2 regions of the Collinsella ihumii genome follow, and region 2 is predicted to be linked to the other one. Evidence: riboswitches for the same ligand, from Rfam matches in the RefSeq annotation. Region 2 holds a riboswitch; the other holds the start of a gene.
What was found. A riboswitch is a leader RNA that binds a small molecule or an ion and turns the genes downstream of it on or off. The one in region 2 is predicted to bind thiamine pyrophosphate.
Positions count from the first base shown of each region.

Region 1: linked by a shared signal. The riboswitch ahead of QVN30_RS05555 (thiamine-binding protein) and the one ahead of thiC (phosphomethylpyrimidine synthase ThiC) in region 2 are both predicted to bind thiamine pyrophosphate.

Region 1 is NZ_JAUEIQ010000004.1:149,015-156,911, forward strand. Features, by position in the region: gene QVN30_RS05540 (alpha,alpha-phosphotrehalase) at 1-460, shown strand, start outside; gene QVN30_RS05545 (DUF6110 family protein) at 915-1,226, shown strand; gene QVN30_RS05550 (heavy metal translocating P-type ATPase) at 1,314-3,449, shown strand; TPP riboswitch at 3,518-3,643, shown strand; gene QVN30_RS05555 (thiamine-binding protein) at 3,695-4,003, shown strand; gene QVN30_RS05560 (ABC transporter permease) at 3,987-4,796, shown strand; gene QVN30_RS05565 (ABC transporter substrate-binding protein) at 4,849-5,931, shown strand; gene QVN30_RS05570 (ABC transporter ATP-binding protein) at 5,990-6,742, shown strand; gene QVN30_RS05575 (FeoA family protein) at 7,515-7,754, shown strand; gene QVN30_RS05580 (FeoA family protein) at 7,813-7,897, shown strand, end outside.
Region 2 is NZ_JAUEIQ010000008.1:95,670-103,566, forward strand. Features, by position in the region: gene QVN30_RS08740 (pentapeptide repeat-containing protein) at 1-197, shown strand, start outside; gene thiD (bifunctional hydroxymethylpyrimidine kinase/phosphomethylpyrimidine kinase) at 258-1,073, opposite strand; gene thiE (thiamine phosphate synthase) at 1,131-1,805, opposite strand; gene thiM (hydroxyethylthiazole kinase) at 1,805-2,638, opposite strand; gene thiC (phosphomethylpyrimidine synthase ThiC) at 2,796-4,139, opposite strand; TPP riboswitch at 4,131-4,248, opposite strand; gene QVN30_RS08765 (hypothetical protein) at 4,536-4,739, shown strand; gene QVN30_RS08770 (DUF6054 family protein) at 4,786-5,199, shown strand; gene QVN30_RS08775 (YaaA family protein) at 5,109-5,942, opposite strand; gene QVN30_RS08780 (hypothetical protein) at 6,106-6,327, shown strand; gene QVN30_RS08785 (CAP and S-layer homology domain-containing protein) at 6,440-7,897, opposite strand, start outside.

The sequences.
Region 1 (7,897 bases), on a different contig from region 2:
GCTGCACGTCGTGAACGAGCGCTCGCGCGACAACGGGCGCACGCCCATGCAGTGGACCTCGGGGCCGCATGCGGGCTTCACGACGGGAACCCCCTGGCTCGCGGTGCCGGAAAACCACGTGCTCGTCAACGCCGAGGCCGAGGTCGGCGTCGCCGGCTCCCTGTTCGAGTTCTACCGCGAGCTCGTGCGGTTGCGCCACGAGCTGCCCGTGCTCGCCGAGGGCATCGTTCGCTTCCTGGATGCCGGCGCCCAGGCGCCCAAGGTCATAGCCTTCGAGCGCACGCTTGGCGATGCGCGCCTGGTGACGGTGTGCTCGTTCGATTCCGAGCCGTCGCGCGCGACGGGGCTTGATGTCGACGGCGCGCGGTACCTGATCGGCAGCTACGACGATGCGCCCGTGTCGGGTGCCGACGGCGCGCTCGAGCTGCGCCCCTACGAGGCGGCCGTGTTCCTGTCATAGAAGCGGTCTTTTAGCGGTTTTTTTAGGGACAGTCCCCCGAATTTCACTCAGTGATATTCGGGGGACTGTCCCTAAAAACCAGGGCGCCGTGACCGAGAACGGGCTGGTCATCACCTCCGGCCAGCTGCCAATCAACCCGTTGGCGTGCGCCGCCTTTTCGGGAGGGGCTCCGGCCTTCCCTATATGTGCTTCTTGCCCGTGTAGACGCACATGAGCGCGCACACGATCATCGCGTACACCCAAAACCGATGCTGTTTCATGGCGATCCTTTCGTGCGGGTTTCCCTTCAAAAGGATTGTAGGCAGCCTGGGCCCTCCCCTCAGATTCTCAATAGTTTCCCAAAGGAAACTATGTCTATCGTGTTGTGGCAAAAAGTTTCCCTCGGCATACCGTGCACGCGAACTATGTTGAAAAACGACTATCGGCATCATTCGCGACACGGAAGGGTCATCTCATGTCTATCTTCAGCATTTCCAAAACGCATGCGGCGCTCGTCGGCATCGGCGCTCTGCTGGGCGCCGTGGGCATCAAGGCCGTCACGAGTGACGCTGCCAAGCGCCTCGCCGTTCAGGGCGTCGCCGCAGGCATACGCGTCAAGGCGGGCTACGAGGACATCGTCGAGCAGGCCAAGGCCGAGGTCGACGACATCGTGGCGGAGGCCGAGTACCTCAACTCCGAGATGGCTGCGGACGATGCCTGCTGCTGCGGGTGCTGCGTCGACGAGCCGGCCGTGGCGGATAAGCCCGTCGAGCAGAAGGCCGAGTAGCGCCTCGAATCCGGACAGCTGGAAGGCGGCTGCGGAGGGACCCGCCCCCCACTGCAGCCGCCGTTCATGAAGGGGAGACGTGCGATCATGCAGATAACGATCGAGCATGAAGTTCCCGGGCGCATGCGCGTGAAGCTTGCCGGAAGGGTGCCCGACGCGGATCTGGACGCGCTGAGGCGCGTGCTGCTCTCCGCTCCCGCCATCGCCGCGGTGTCGATCTACCCGCGCATCGGGTCGGTGGCCGTGCGCTATGCCGTCGGCGAGCGCGAGGGAGCCCTGGCGGCGCTGCGCGCGGTCGATGCCGAGGCGATCGACGCGGCGCGGGGGTCGTGCGAGATCGCGCTGGCACCGAAAACCCACGGCCTGCTGATGGACGTGGCGACGCTCGTGGGCGGCCATGTCGCCCGACGCTGGTTCCTCCCCGCGCCGGTGCGCGCTCTGTGCACCCTGTGGGGCTTTCGGGGGTTTGCCCGCGCCGCGGCGCGCTCGCTGGCCCGTGCGCGCCTGGACGTGCCGGTGCTCGACGCGGCCGCCATCGGCATCTCGCTTCTACAACGCGATTTCAAGACGGCCGCCAGCACCATGCTGCTGCTCAACTTGGGCGAACTGCTCGAGGACTACACGCGCGCCACGTCGCAAAACCAGCTGATCTACACGTTGCTCGACGTGCCCGATTACGCACAGCTCGTGCCCTGTGGAGATCCGGCCCTGCGCGGAGCGGAGGAGCGCCGCGTCCTTGCGGACTCGCTTGTCGCCGGCGATCTCATCGTCGTGCGCACCGGCATGCCCGTTCCGGTCGACGGCACGGTCGAGCAGGGGACCGCCATGGTGAACCAGTCGTCACTGACCGGCGAGCCGCTCGCGGTGGAGCGCACCGTGGGCGACGACGTGTTCGCCGGCACCGCCGTGGAGGACGGCGAGGCGTACGTGCGCGTCAAGGCCGGCGCGAGCGACACCAAGCTGCGCTCGATCGTGAACCTGGTCGAGCAGGCGGAGGCCTACAAGGCGGAGGGCCTGGCGCGTCGCGAGCGGCTCGCCGATCGAATCGTGCCGTGGAACTTCCTGCTTGCGGGCATCGTCGCCCTGACGACGCGCAACCTCACCCGCACGAGCGCGGCGCTCATGGTCGACTACTCGTGCGCCTTGAAGCTCACCGGCGCCATCGCGGTCCTTTCGGCCATGAGCCAGGCGGCGCGCGAGGGCTTCACGGTCAAGGGCTCCAGGCACTTCGAGGCCATGGCGGAGGCGGACACCATCGTGTTCGACAAGACCGGCACGCTGACCGAGGCGGCGCCCCGGGTGTGCGCCGTCATTCCGCTTGACGGATGGACGAGGACGCAGGTGCTCCGCTTCGCGGCGTGCCTGGAGGAGCACTTTCCGCATCCGGTGGCGCGCGCCGTGGTACGCGCCGCGGCGGCGGAGGGGCTTGAGCATCGCGAGCGCCATGCGGCGGTCGAGTACCTGGTCGCGCACGGCATCGCGAGCTCGCTCGACGGCAAGCGCGCGGTGATCGGCTCGGAGCATTTCGTGGTGGAGGACGAGGGCGTCCGCATCCCCGACGAGGCTCGCGGGAAGATCGCCGCCGAGCTCGGCGGCCTGTCCGTGCTCTATCTCGCGGTCGACGGCGAGCTCAAGGGCGTCGTGGGCATCCAGGATCCGTGCAAGCCCGGCACGGCGCGCGCGATACGCGAGCTGCGCGAGCTCGGCCTCACGCGCATTGTGATGCTCACCGGCGACAACGCCCGCGCCGCGTCGCGCATCGCCGCGGAGGCGGGTATCGACGAGTGGCGAAGCGACCTGCTGCCGGAAGACAAGCACGGCATCGTCGAGCAGCTGCGCCTGGAGGGTCGCCGCGTGGTGATGGTGGGCGACGGCGTGAACGACTCGCCGGCGCTCTCCGCTGCCCATGTCGGCGTCGCCATGGGGTCGGGGACCGCGATCGCCAAAGAGGTCGCCGATATCACGCTCACCGATGGCGACCTGGATGCGCTCGTGCGCCTGCGCAGGCTCTCCATGGGCCTCGCGGCTCGCATGGACGCGTCGTTCGCCGAGGTCATCGGTTTGAATTCGCTGCTTTTGGCGGGCGGCGTCACGGGGATCGTCACCCCGCAGGCGAGCTCGCTGGTGCACAACGGCAGCACGGTGCTGCTCGCGGCGCGCAATGCGCGCGCGTACGGCGCGGAGCCCGGCCGTCGCGCGCTGCCGTTGGCCGCATCTCGATAGCGCATGGAGTCCCGCGCCGTCCGATGTCGCAAGAACGCGCGAGCGGTTGCGCGAGTTGGGATATACTGGACACGCAAGAGGGGAGCTGGCGGATGCCGGCTGAGAGGAAGCTCGACGGGCAGCATCGCCCGCACCGCTTCGACCCTGAACCTGATCCGGGTAATGCCGGCGTAGGGACCAACGCTTTGATACAAAAGCCCCTACGATGTTCGAGGGGCTTTTTCCATGCCCCGGAAGGGAAGACCATGGAGGCAAGCGTAGCGATTCAGGTGTTGCCGCAGAACACGGAGAGCGACGAGGAGACCTGCCGCATCGTCGACGAGGCCATCGCCTACATCATGTCCAAGTTCCCCGATGCGTACGTCGGTCCGTTCGAGACCGCGATCGAGGGCGACTACGACCTGTGCATGGAGGTGCTCACCGAGGTGAACCGTATCGTCATCAAGGCCGGCGCCGACAAGGTGGCCACCTATGCCAAGATCTTCTATGCGCCCGAGCGCGGCCTGCTGACGACGGAGCAGAAGGTCGGAAAGTACCATGAGTCCGAAGCGTAAGGGCTCGGGCGCGCCGGCGCTTGCGCGCACGGCGGGGGTGAGCCCGCTTGTCGGCAAGCTGGCCGCCCCGGTGACCGTGCTGGCCCTGGTCGCTATCTGGCAGCTCGTGTGCTCGGTGGGGCTTGTCCCGTCGTTTCTGCTGCCGAGCCCCGTGGCAGTCATCCAGGCGCTCGTCGGCGACTGGCAGCTGTTGGCCGGCCATGCCGTGACGTCGCTCGCCGAGGCGGCGGCGGGGCTCGCCTGCGGTATCGCGCTCGGTTTCGCCGCGGCGGTCCTCATGGACCGCTTCGAGCTCGTCTACCGTGCGTTCTACCCGCTCGTCGTGCTCACGCAGACCATCCCGACGGTCGCCATCGCGCCGCTGCTCGTGCTGTGGTTCGGCTACGGCATGCTGCCCAAGGTCGTGCTTATCGTCATCACGACCTTTTTCCCGATCACGGTGGGGCTGCTCGACGGGTTCCGCTCCGTCGACCCCGACGTCATCGACCTCATGCGGTCCATGGGCGCGAGCCGCGCGCAGATCATGCGCCACGCGAAGCTGCCCGCGTCGCTCGGGCACCTGTTCTCGGGCCTGAAGATCTCCGCGACCTACGCCATCGTGGGCGCAGTCATCGCCGAGTGGCTCGGCGGCTTCTCGGGCCTGGGCGTGTACATGACCCGCGTGCGCAGCGCCTACGCGTTCGACAAGATGTTCGCCGTGATCATCCTCATCTCCGCCCTGTCGCTGGTGCTCATGTGGGCGGTCGGCGCGCTGCGCCGCAAGCTCATGCCCTGGGAGCGCTCCGAGGGGTAGGAAAAGGCGCCGACAAGGCGCATCGATCAGATTTCGCATATTGGAGAGTCATATGTCTCGTATCTCAACCATCGATCAGCTTTTTGCCCACCGTCCGGTTTCCCGCCGCGGGCTTGTGCGGTGCGGCCTTGCGGGCGCCGGCGTCCTCGGTGCCTCTGCGCTCGCCGGATGCTCCGACGGCACCTCGTCGAGCACCGCATCTTCCGGCGGCTCCGCGGCAACAGGCGCCTCTGAGCTCAAAAAGATCACGTTCGCGCTCGACTGGACGCCCAACACCAACCACACGGGCGTGTACGTCGCCGCGGCCCGCGGGTACTACGAGGAGGCCGGTCTCGAGGTCGAGATCGTGCAGGCGCCCGAAAACGGCGCCGACGCCCTGGTCGCCACCGGCGAGGCCCAGTTCGGCGTGAGCTTCCAGGACACCATGGCGAGCTACGTCTCGAGCGAGGACAGCCGTCTTCCCGTGAGCGCCATCGCCGCCATCATCCAGCACAACACCTCGGGCATCATCAGCCGCGCCGAGAAGGGCATCACGCATCCCGCGGCCATGATGGACCACACGTACGCCACCTGGGAGGGCCCCATCGAGCAGGGCGTGATCAAGCATTGCGTCGAGGCCGACGGGGGAGACTTCAGCCGCGTGCAGATGATCCCCTCCACGGTGACCGACGAGGTGACCGCGCTGCAGACCGACCAGGTGGACACCATCTGGATCTACTGGGCGTGGGCCGGCGTGAAGTGCCAGCTTGCGGGCCTCGACACGAATTACTTCGCGTTCGCCGACATCGACTCGGTCTTCGACTTCTACACGCCGGTGATCATCGCCAACGACGACCTGATCGCCGACGACCCCGATACCGTGCAGGCGTTTCTGGATGCGACGCGCCGCGGCTACGAGGACTGCATCGCGGACCCGGACGCTGCCGCCGACGTGCTGCTCGAGGCGTCGCCGGAGCTCGATGAGGAGCTCGTGCGCGCGAGCCAGGAGTACCTGGCCGACCAGTACCAGGCCGACGCCGACGCGTGGGGCGTGATCGACCAGGGCCGCTGGGACGCGTTCTTCGGCTGGGTTGGCGATCAGGGCTTTGCGCCTGAGATCGAGCCCGGTGCCGGTCTTGACCTGCAGTTTATCTAACAGAAGCTTAGGGCACGGGGCAGCGGCGACGGCTCGCTGCCCCCAGGGGGAGGCAAACGTGGCACAGCTTGAAGTCGGGCACGTGAGCGTGGCGTTCGACGGGGTGCAGGTGCTCGACGACATCAGCCTGACGGTACCTGCAGGGCATATCGCCTGCCTGCTCGGCCCCTCGGGCTGCGGCAAGACGACCCTGTTCCATGTGGTCGCCGGGCTCTCGCTGCCCGATTCCGGCAGCGTCGAGCTCGACGGGCGCGACATCACGGGCGCGCCGGGGCAGCTGGCGTACATGCTGCAGAAGGACTTGCTGCTGCCCGAGAAGACGATCGTCGACAACGTGTCCCTGCCGCTCGTGTTGCGCGGGGTGCCCCGTGCCCAGGCGCGGGAGCAGGCGATCGCGCTGTTCGACACGTTCGGGCTCGCGGGCACGGCCGACCGCTGGCCCTCGGAGCTTTCCGGCGGCATGCGGCAGCGCGCCGCCCTGCTTCGCAGTTATCTGTTCAGTCAGGATTTCATGCTGCTCGATGAGCCCTTCTCCGCGCTCGACGCGTTCACCAAGGCCGACATGCACGCGTGGTTTCTTGACGTCGCCGAGCGCTTCGGCACGACGGCGCTCGTCGTGACCCATGACGTCGACGAGGCGCTTGAGCTCGCCGACGAGATCTTCGTCATGCGCGGCGCTCCCCAGGCGGGACGCCCGACGCGCATCGTGGGCACCGAGCGCATACCGTGCCCGCGCGCAGAGCGCGCCTCCTTCGCCCTGACCGAGGAGTTCCTGGAGCACAAGCGCCAGGTGCTGGCCCTCCTCGGCTAGGGAGACGCTGGTTGATGGTCTTTGCGGCGGTCGGGTCCGCGGCGGGTGTTGTATCCGCCCGCGTGCGAAACCGCACCTTGGTAAAACCTTTTACCAAGGTGCATGGTTGTTCTGGTTTGAATTTGGTGTCAAGTCTTGGGCTATAAGGGCCACTTAAGGGCTGATCGGAGGCCCCTTCCGGGACCTCCGGGATCGGCCGGACAAAGAAGCCGCAGGTCACGGACTTGTCAGATATGGCCGTTTTCCACTCATTCTTCCCGATTTGATACCAAATTCATTTTGAAAAAACAATAACCCCCTCTTTCCTGGGGTTTCGCGGTGCGGTTTGCCCACCGCACGCATACGGGGTCTCTCGAGCAAGGCTCGACCACCGCCTCTACCAGGTCACCCGCTAACAGGGCCCAGTAACGGTACCCAGAACTGCGGGTGAGGGGCCCTTGAACGGCCCTCTCTCGCAGTTCTGGGTACCGTTACTGGGTACCGTTGCCGGGTAGTCCCGTGGTTATGTCGATGACCGGGGTGCGTCGGCATAAACATCGGCGTTTCCCAGCAGGCGTGACAGCAAGGCGGGGAAATCGCCACGTTGAAATGTCACCCAGCTTATAGCATATGTAAGCCATCGGTAACTTTTTTGCTCAACTTGGCCACAACCCCTTCACAACAAGTTAGCCTTGTGTTAGTTTACCGTAGGAAACATAGACAGGGCTAACTTGAAGCGTTGCCTCGCCTATGCCGTTCCATTCGATCGGACGATGATGAGGAGACATGCCGTATGACTCAAGGGCCGCAGGTTCCCGCGATGCCGCTTTCCTTCCGAAAGGCGGGGGAAACCATCATGGTGACGCGCGTGCGCGGCGATGAGGACCTCAAGCACCATCTCGCGAACATCGGGTTTGTCGAGGGCTCCGAGGTGCACGTGGTGTCTTCCAGTCCCTCCAACATCATCGTGACGGTCAAAGGCGCTCGCTTTGGCTTGGACACCAAGGTCGCTCAGCGCGTCATGACGGTCTGACACGGGGCGCGCGACGGCGCGCCGACCGTGGACGTGGCGAACAGGAAGGGGGAAGGACATGAAGACACTGGGAGATGTTGCGGTGGGCGATAGCTCCACCATCATCAAGCTGCACGGTGAGGGCGCACTCCGCCGTCATCTGA
Region 2 (7,897 bases):
GCGTGGAGCTCGACGGATGCGATCTGACGCGTATCGACGTGTTCGGCACGCCGCTTGCGGGCATCGACCTTTCGACCTGTGAGTTTGCCGCCCCGGTGCTCTCGAGCGACTTTCGCGAGCTACGCGGCGCGAAGGTGAGCGTCGAGCAGGCCCTCGCGCTCGTCGGCCTGCTGGGCGTGACGGTCGCGGACGACTAGGGGCAGCTGTCGGCGTGCCATCGGGGACGGGTTGAAACGAACCCGTCCCCATCCAACCCATCAGCCGCGATGGCGCCACATGTGGTCGACGGGACCCGAGCCGCGGCCCAGGTCGAGGCCCGCGGCGAGGGCGCCGGTCAGATAGGCTTTCGCCTGCTCGACGGCATCGGAGAGCGTAAGGCCCTGCGCCAGCCCGCAGGCGATGGCGGACGACAGCGTGCACCCGGTGCCGTGCGTGTTCTCGGTCTCGATGCGCTCGTGCGTGAACCAGGTGATACGCGGGCCTGCTGTGCCCGTAGGCTCGGCAAGCACGTCGTTGGCGTCGGCGACGCCGTGGCCGCCCTTGACGAGGACGGCGCAGCCGAAGCGCTCGACGAGCTCGCATGCCGCCGCCTGCTGCTCGTCGGCATCGGAGATCGATCTGCCGGCGAGGGCGATCGCCTCCGGAATATTGGGCGTGATCACGCGCGCGAGCGGCAGCAGCCTGCCTGTGAGCGCCGTCGAGGCATCTTCGTTGATGAGGCGCGCGCCCGACGTGGCGACCATGACGGGGTCGACGACGATATTCTCGGCGCGCCAGCGCTCAAGGTGCTGCGCAATCGTCTCGATGATGGCGGCCGACGACACCATGCCGATCTTCACCGCTGCGGGCGGGATGTCCTCGAACACGGCATTGATCTGCTCGCCGACGAACTCGGGCGTCGCCTCGAGCACGTCGCGGACGCCCGTGGTGTTCTGCGCGGTAAGCGCCGTGATGGCGGTCTCGGCGAACAACCCATGGGCGGCAATCGTCTTGATGTCCGCTTGGATGCCGGCACCGCCGCTCGAATCCGAACCGGCGATAGACAGCACGGCGGGAACGCGGAACGTGTCCATCGTCAACCTCCTTCTCGTTGCGCCATTTGGGATGGGCGCAGATGGTATCCTTTGCCGCTAGCGTGCGAGGGCCATGCGGGAGAGCTTGTCGGCAAGCTCGCGCGTGTCCCTCTCGATATCCTCGGCGGCGAAGATCGCGGAAACCACGGCGGCGCCGGCGGCACCGGTTCCGTCGAGGATGTCGATCGTGCTCAGGTGCAGCCCGCCGATGCCGACGACGGGAATCTCGACGGCGCGGCAGATTCGCGAAAGCTCCTCGGGCGTGACGTCGACGGCGTCGGGCTTGGTGGGCGTGGGGATGAGCGCGCCCACGCCGAGGTAGTCGGCGCCCGCCCGCTCGGCGGCGACCGCCTGCTCCACGGTCTGCGCGGAGACGCCGACGATGGCGTCGGGGCCGAGGATGCGGCGCGCCTCGGCGCATGCCGTGTCGGATTGGCCGACATGCACGCCGTCGGCGCCGACGAGCCGCGCCGCCTCGACGTCGTCGTCGATCAGAAACGGGACGCGCGCCTCGCGGCAGATGGGGAGGATCGTCTTCGCTTCCTCCACGAGCTCGTCGGTCGACATGTGCTTCTCGCGCAGCTGGACGAAGGTCGCGCCTCCCGCGAGCGCCTCGCGCACGCACGAGGCGAGCGTGCGGCCGTGCAGCCAGGCGGAGTCCGTCACGGCATACAGCAGCATGCCGTGACGGATATCCTCTGGCGTCCAGGGGCCGCGCTGGGCGGCCGGCATTACAGCTCCTCGATCTTGGCGCCGGCCATGAGCTGGTCGGCGGACATATTGCAGATGGCGTCGAGCAGGTAGGTGCGGAAGCTGCCGTTGCCGTCGGCGGGCGCCATGCGCGCTGCGGCGACCTCGCCGGCAAGGCCGTGGCCCGCGATGGCGGCGACGGTCGCGCCGAAGACGTCGTCGGGGTTGGCGACGGCATATGCGGCGGCGACGCAGGTGAGCATGCAGCCGGTGCCGGTGATCTTGCCCATGGTCGCCACGCCGTTGCGGATGGCGACCGCACGGTCCGCGGAGGCGACGATGTCGATGGCGCCCGTGATGGCCACGACGGCGCCGAGCTTGGCGGCGAGGCTGCGGGCGAAATCGGCGCTCGCGGCGAGGTTGTCCTCGGTCACGGCGTCATCGGGATTGACGTCCACGCCGCGGGTCGCTGCGGCGGAGCCGGCGATGGTCTTGATCTCGCTCATGTTGCCGCGCACGACCGTGACGGGCAGCGTGTCGATGAGCTCCGCCGCCGTGTCGGTGCGCAGCTTGGATGCGCCGGCGCCCACGGGGTCGAGCACGATCGCGTGGCCCAGCTCGCCCGCGCGCTTGCCGGCCACGCGCATGCCCTCGATGCTGCGCTGATTGAGCGTGCCGATGTTCAGCACGAGGCCGCCGCAGATCGAGGTGATGTCCTCCACGTCATCGGGCTCGTCGCTCATGATGGGGGAGCCTCCGCACGCGAGCAGCGCGTTTGCGCAGTCGTTGACCGTCACGTAGTTGGTGATGCAGTGCACGAGCGGCACGGTGGTGCGAACGTTGTCGAGTGCACGGCCGAGTTCTGCCATGTCCATGGTGCTATTCCTTTCTGAGATGAGGACGGGGCCCTGCCCGGTCCTTCATGTGAGTTTTTCCGTTCGGGAGCGTCGATCAGCTCATTCATGAATGAACTGGGGTGTCAGATAAACGAACCCTGCGCAAACGCTGATTCGGCCCCCGTACATTCATGAATCAATCCGTATTTCCCTGCGCGTCGAGATCGATCGTCGTCCCCTCGAACACCTTGTTGACCGTGCGCACGGCGCACATCTTGCCGCACATGGTGCAGGTGCCCTCGGTGGAGGCGGGGGAGGCCTCGTAGCGCGCCTTCGACGTCACCGGGTCGAGCGCGTAGGTCCACATCTCGTTCCAGGCGAGGCGCCGGCGGGCGTCTCCCATGCGGTTGTCGATATCCTTCGCGCCGGGCACGCCCTTGGCGATATCGGCGGCGTGCGCGGCGATCTTCGTGGCGATGAGGCCGTCGAGCACATCCTGCGCGTTCGGCAGGCACAGGTGCTCGGCGGGCGTGACGTAGCACAGGAAGTCGGCGCCGGCGCTCGCCGAGATGGCGCCGCCGATCGCGGCGGTGATGTGATCGTAGCCGACGCCGATGTCGGTCACAAGCGGGCCGAGCACGTAGTAGGGCGCGTTGTGGCACAGGCTCTTCTCCATGCGCACATTGGCCTCGATCTCGTTGATGGGCATGTGCCCGGGGCCCTCGATCATGACCTGGACGCCGGCGTCCCAAGCGCGCTTGGTGAGCTTGCCCAGCTCGATCATCTCGGCGGTCTCCACGGCGTCGTTCGCATCGTAGAGGCAGCCCGGGCGGCACGAGTCGCCGAGCGAGATGGTGACGTCGTACTCATGGCAGATCTTCAGGATTTCGTCGTAGTACTCGAAGAAGGGGTTCTCGTTGCCGGTGACCTCCATCCAGCCGAACAGCAGCGAGCCTCCGCGGCTCACGATGTTCATGAGGCGGCCGGTCTCCTTGAAGGTCTTGATGACGCTCTTGTTGATGCCGCAGTGGATGGTGAGGAAGTCCACGCCGTCCTCGGCGTGCGCGCGCGTGACCTCGAGCAGGTCGTCGACGGTCAGCTCGACCAGGGGCTTCTCCATGTAGCCGATGGCGTCGTACATGGGGACGGTGCCCACCATGAGCGGCGTCTCGCGCACGAGCTGCTGGCGGAAAAAGCGCGTCTTGCCGGAGTTGGACAGGTCCATGATGGCGTCGGCGCCGAACTTCTCGGCGGTGCGCACCTTTTCCCACTCGACGTCGGCGTCGGCGACATCACCGGAAATGCCGAGGTTGACGTTCACCTTGGTGGAGAGGCCGGCTCCGACGCCGCGGGGCTCAAGGCCCATGTCGAGGTGGCGGATGTTCGCCGGAATGGCTATGCGGCCCGCCGCCACGCCCGCGCGGATGAACTCCGGATCGCGGTGTTCCCGCTCGGCGACGGCGCGCATGGCGTCGGTGATGACGCCCGCCCGCGCGTAGTCGAGCTGCGTGACAAGATTGACAGTGTTGGGTGCGTTCATACGCATGCTCCCTTCGTTGGCATTACCCATATCAGGTTCGTCGGGTCGGGGCGGGTCGCGCCCCCTCTCAGCCTGCCGTGGTGTCCTGCAAGCTCCCCGTGATATGCGATTGTTGCGCCCATTATAGCGCGCTCGGTTCCGGATGGACTCGAGCCGTCGTCTATTTCGGGGTTCCGGTGGCGCGCATAGCGGGCGAAGCCTCGAGGCGAGCATAATTACGGTTGCACCGCTCGCGGAGTCGTTAATCTCCGCCGTGAGAAAAAAAGTGCCTGTCCCTTTTTTCTCACACCCGCCCACGGGGACTGCGGCGGGCCGTTTACGGAGCCGTCCCCCGATATCGCCCGGGTTCGCGAGATGCTTCGTATACTGAGCACGAGAGGTGAGAGGAGAGGCGAGATGAATCATCATCCGCTGGACTGGGATCGCGACGGGCGCGTCGGCATGGGCGACGGGGCCTTCACCGAGATGGTGCACGGCCTGCTCACAGGCCCCTCCGGGGCGAACGGTAACCAGACCGGCTGCGGCTGCGGGTGCATGGTGTGGTGCCTGGCCCTGGTCGTTGTGCTCATCGCGATCCTCATCTTCCTCGGCGGTTCGTGACGCGACCTGCTGTTTCATCTCAGGCGGCAGCAGACGGGAGGATGCGATGATCCCTCTTGAAGCCCCCATCGGCATGGAGGACGCCAAGGCCCTGGTGCGCACGGCGGTCGGCGAGCTGGGGACCTCAATCGAGTGGGCGGGAAAGACCGAGCGCGACCTTGGCGACTTCTCGGTGTACGTCGGCGTCATCGAGAAGTTCTTCCTGCGCAACGGCAGCTATGCGAGCCTGACCATCGTCATCACCGGCGACGGCTCGTCCTCCCGCGTCGAGGCGATCGGTTCGGGTGCGGGCGACGGTCTGCTCAATATCGGGCTCGGCGCGCACCAGGCGTTCGAGCGCGATTTCGAGAGTGCTCTGCGCGAGAACGGCTACGAGTGGTCCTCTTCGGCATCGCCTGCTTGGCGCACAAAGACAAGCGTGCTCCCGTCCGCATCGGAGAGGTCCGGTGCGAAGGCGTAGCCCACGTCGAACCGCGTGAGGTCGCGCGCATCCTCAACGCCGTGCTCTGCCATCCAGCGGACCATGGAGCCGCGGGCGATCTTGCTCGCCGTCGCGCGCTGCACGGGTTTCCCGGCTCGGAGCTCCTCGCTGAAGATGCAGGTCACCGCGGTCGCCCCTTCGGGCAGGTGCGGCAGCACGGCCTTGGCGTACTCGACGCTCGCGAGGTTCACCACGACAGCCGGTTCGTCGTCGGTAAAGATCGCGCGGGCGATCGCGTCTCCCCACAGCGCATAGAGGTCGCGCGCGCCGTCGAGGGCGAGCTTGGCCCCCATCTCAAGCCGATAGGGCTCCACGGCGTCGAAGGGGCGCACGCAGCCGTAGAAGCCGGACAGGATCCACAGGTGTTCCTGCAGCCATTCGAGTTCGGCGAACCCCATGACCTCGGGCGCCATGCTGCGGTACTGGATGCCCACGTACGAGAAGACGGCGGGAGAGACCGAAGGCGCGATATCCGGATCGTCCAGCCGCGCCTCGTCTGCGACCGGTTCGAACGCATGCAGGCGCTCGATGTTCTCGGCGAGCAGCTTGTCGTTCACGCGCCACAGTCCCCGCAGGCCGTCGGGGCCCTGGGTCCGCTCGATCTCGCGCAGCGCGCGGTAGATCCGCTTGGTTGTTGCGGGATAGGGCGGGATGCCGCGCGGGCTGAACGTGTCGCGCGCGACGCGCATCTGCTTGGCGGGGGAGATGATGACCTGCAGCATGGGTGCTCCTCGGAATCGGGACCGTGCGCAACACCGTATCACGAGCAGCTCACCCACGGGCCATGGTTCGTTCCCAAAAACGTTGCTTTCGTTCCGTTCCCACAAGACGAGGTCGGCCAATCCGGGTACCATGGTCTCGACAGCCGATGGAGAGGAGCGAACGATGGCAGAGCGCGAGATGAAGGTCAACGGCGCCATTCAGCTGAGCGACGAGGAGCTCTCGGAGGTTTCCGGCGGGTTCCACGCGCTTGACGGACGCGGCGGCAGGCTCGCGACCACGACGATGCGCTGCCCCGGTTGCGGCTACACGACCACGCGCGTCGGCACGCCCACCGTTCCCGTCGCCTGCCCGCGCTGCGGTGCCGTCCTGGAGGCCATCGCGTAAGCACGGCGGCGCCTTCGAAATCATGTCACGGCACGGTATGCAAGCCGAAAAAGCGGCCGCCCGGGACCTTCATTGAGGTCCCGGGCGGCCGCTTTTCTGCTGGAGGCGGATATTACAGCTTGCCCTCGTTATCCATCCTCATGAGCATGGTCGCGAGTTCGGCACGCGTGCAGGTGTCCTGCGGGCAGAGCAGCTTCGAGCCGTCCGCCTGGTCCTTGCCGGACAGCACGCCCTCCTCGATCGCCCAACGCATGGCGGCAACCGCGAAGGAGGACGTCTTGTCTCCGTCGCGATAGGCGCTCAGGCTCTGGTTGGATGCGGGCTCGTCGGAGCGGCGCCAGAGAACGACCGCCGCCTGCTCGCGCGAGAGGGCGTTCTCCGGCCCGTAGGTGCCGTCGTCGTAGCCGGCGAACACGCCGGTCTCAAGGCTCCAGGCCACCGACGAGGCGTACCACTCGCCCGTCTTCACGTCGGAGGGCAGGTCGCCGGCGTTGACGGTGACGGAGGGCTTGCCCTCCAGGCTCCACAGGACCTGCGCCATCTGCGCGCGGGTGAGGGTGTCGTCGGGGCCGAACTTGTTCGTCCCGGTGTAGCCGCCCATGGCGCCGGATTCGACCGCCCACGCGACCGAGCCCGCGTACCAGGCGTCGTCGGCCACGTCGCTGAAGTTCGGCTTCGGGGTCTCAACGGGTTTGTCCGGCTTGTCGGGCTCATCCGGATCCTCATCATCGGGGTAGGGCAGGAACACCAGCTTGATGGTGACGTCCTCGTGGGGCATGGCGAACTTCCAGAGTCCTCCGTCGTCGACGTCCATTTGGAAGACGATGTCGCGTCCGCCCGCCTCGGCGGTCGCGGAGTAGAGCCACCAGCCGTCGTTCGTAACGATGCTGCCGGAGACCACCGTGTCGGGCTTAGCGCTCGAAGGCACGTTCATGTAGCCGCCCTCGGCGCCTTCGATCTCGACCGTGATGCTCGGGTACATCCAGGGTTCGTATTCGATTTTGCTGCAAAAGACCTGGATGATGACATTGGCATTGGGCATGGTTATCCAGTAGTCCTCATCGCGCTCGCCGGAGTGTATTACCAGGGGCGTTCCTCCTTCGGCATCCACGCACATGCGGTCAAACTGCCAGCCTTCCGCAGGAATGACGCTGAAGTGAAGTGTTTCTCCCGGGGCGGCTTTGCCGACGCGGACCTCGACCTCGCCCTTCTTTGCAACGATGACCTTGTAGTCGCCAGACGGGGTGTCCGGCGCAGGTTCGGGCTCGGGTTCCGGCTCGGGCTCGTCGATGCCGCCTATCTGATCGATGTAGGCCTGCAGGCGCGCGCGGTACTGCGCTACGGTGTAGGTCTGCTCGCCCGAGACCGTACCGGTGTAGCTGCCGGCTCCGAGCAGGCGGTTGACGTCGGCGAAGTCGACCGCGCGGATGTTGTTGTCGCTCACGATGGCGGCGCCGGCGATCTTATACGTGTTGTCGCGGATGATCTTGTAGTGGCCGGTCTGGCGGTTCTCGGTGGTCGAGTAGGTCGTGCCGTACAGGTCGGTCTGGCTCGTGCCGGTCGCATAGGC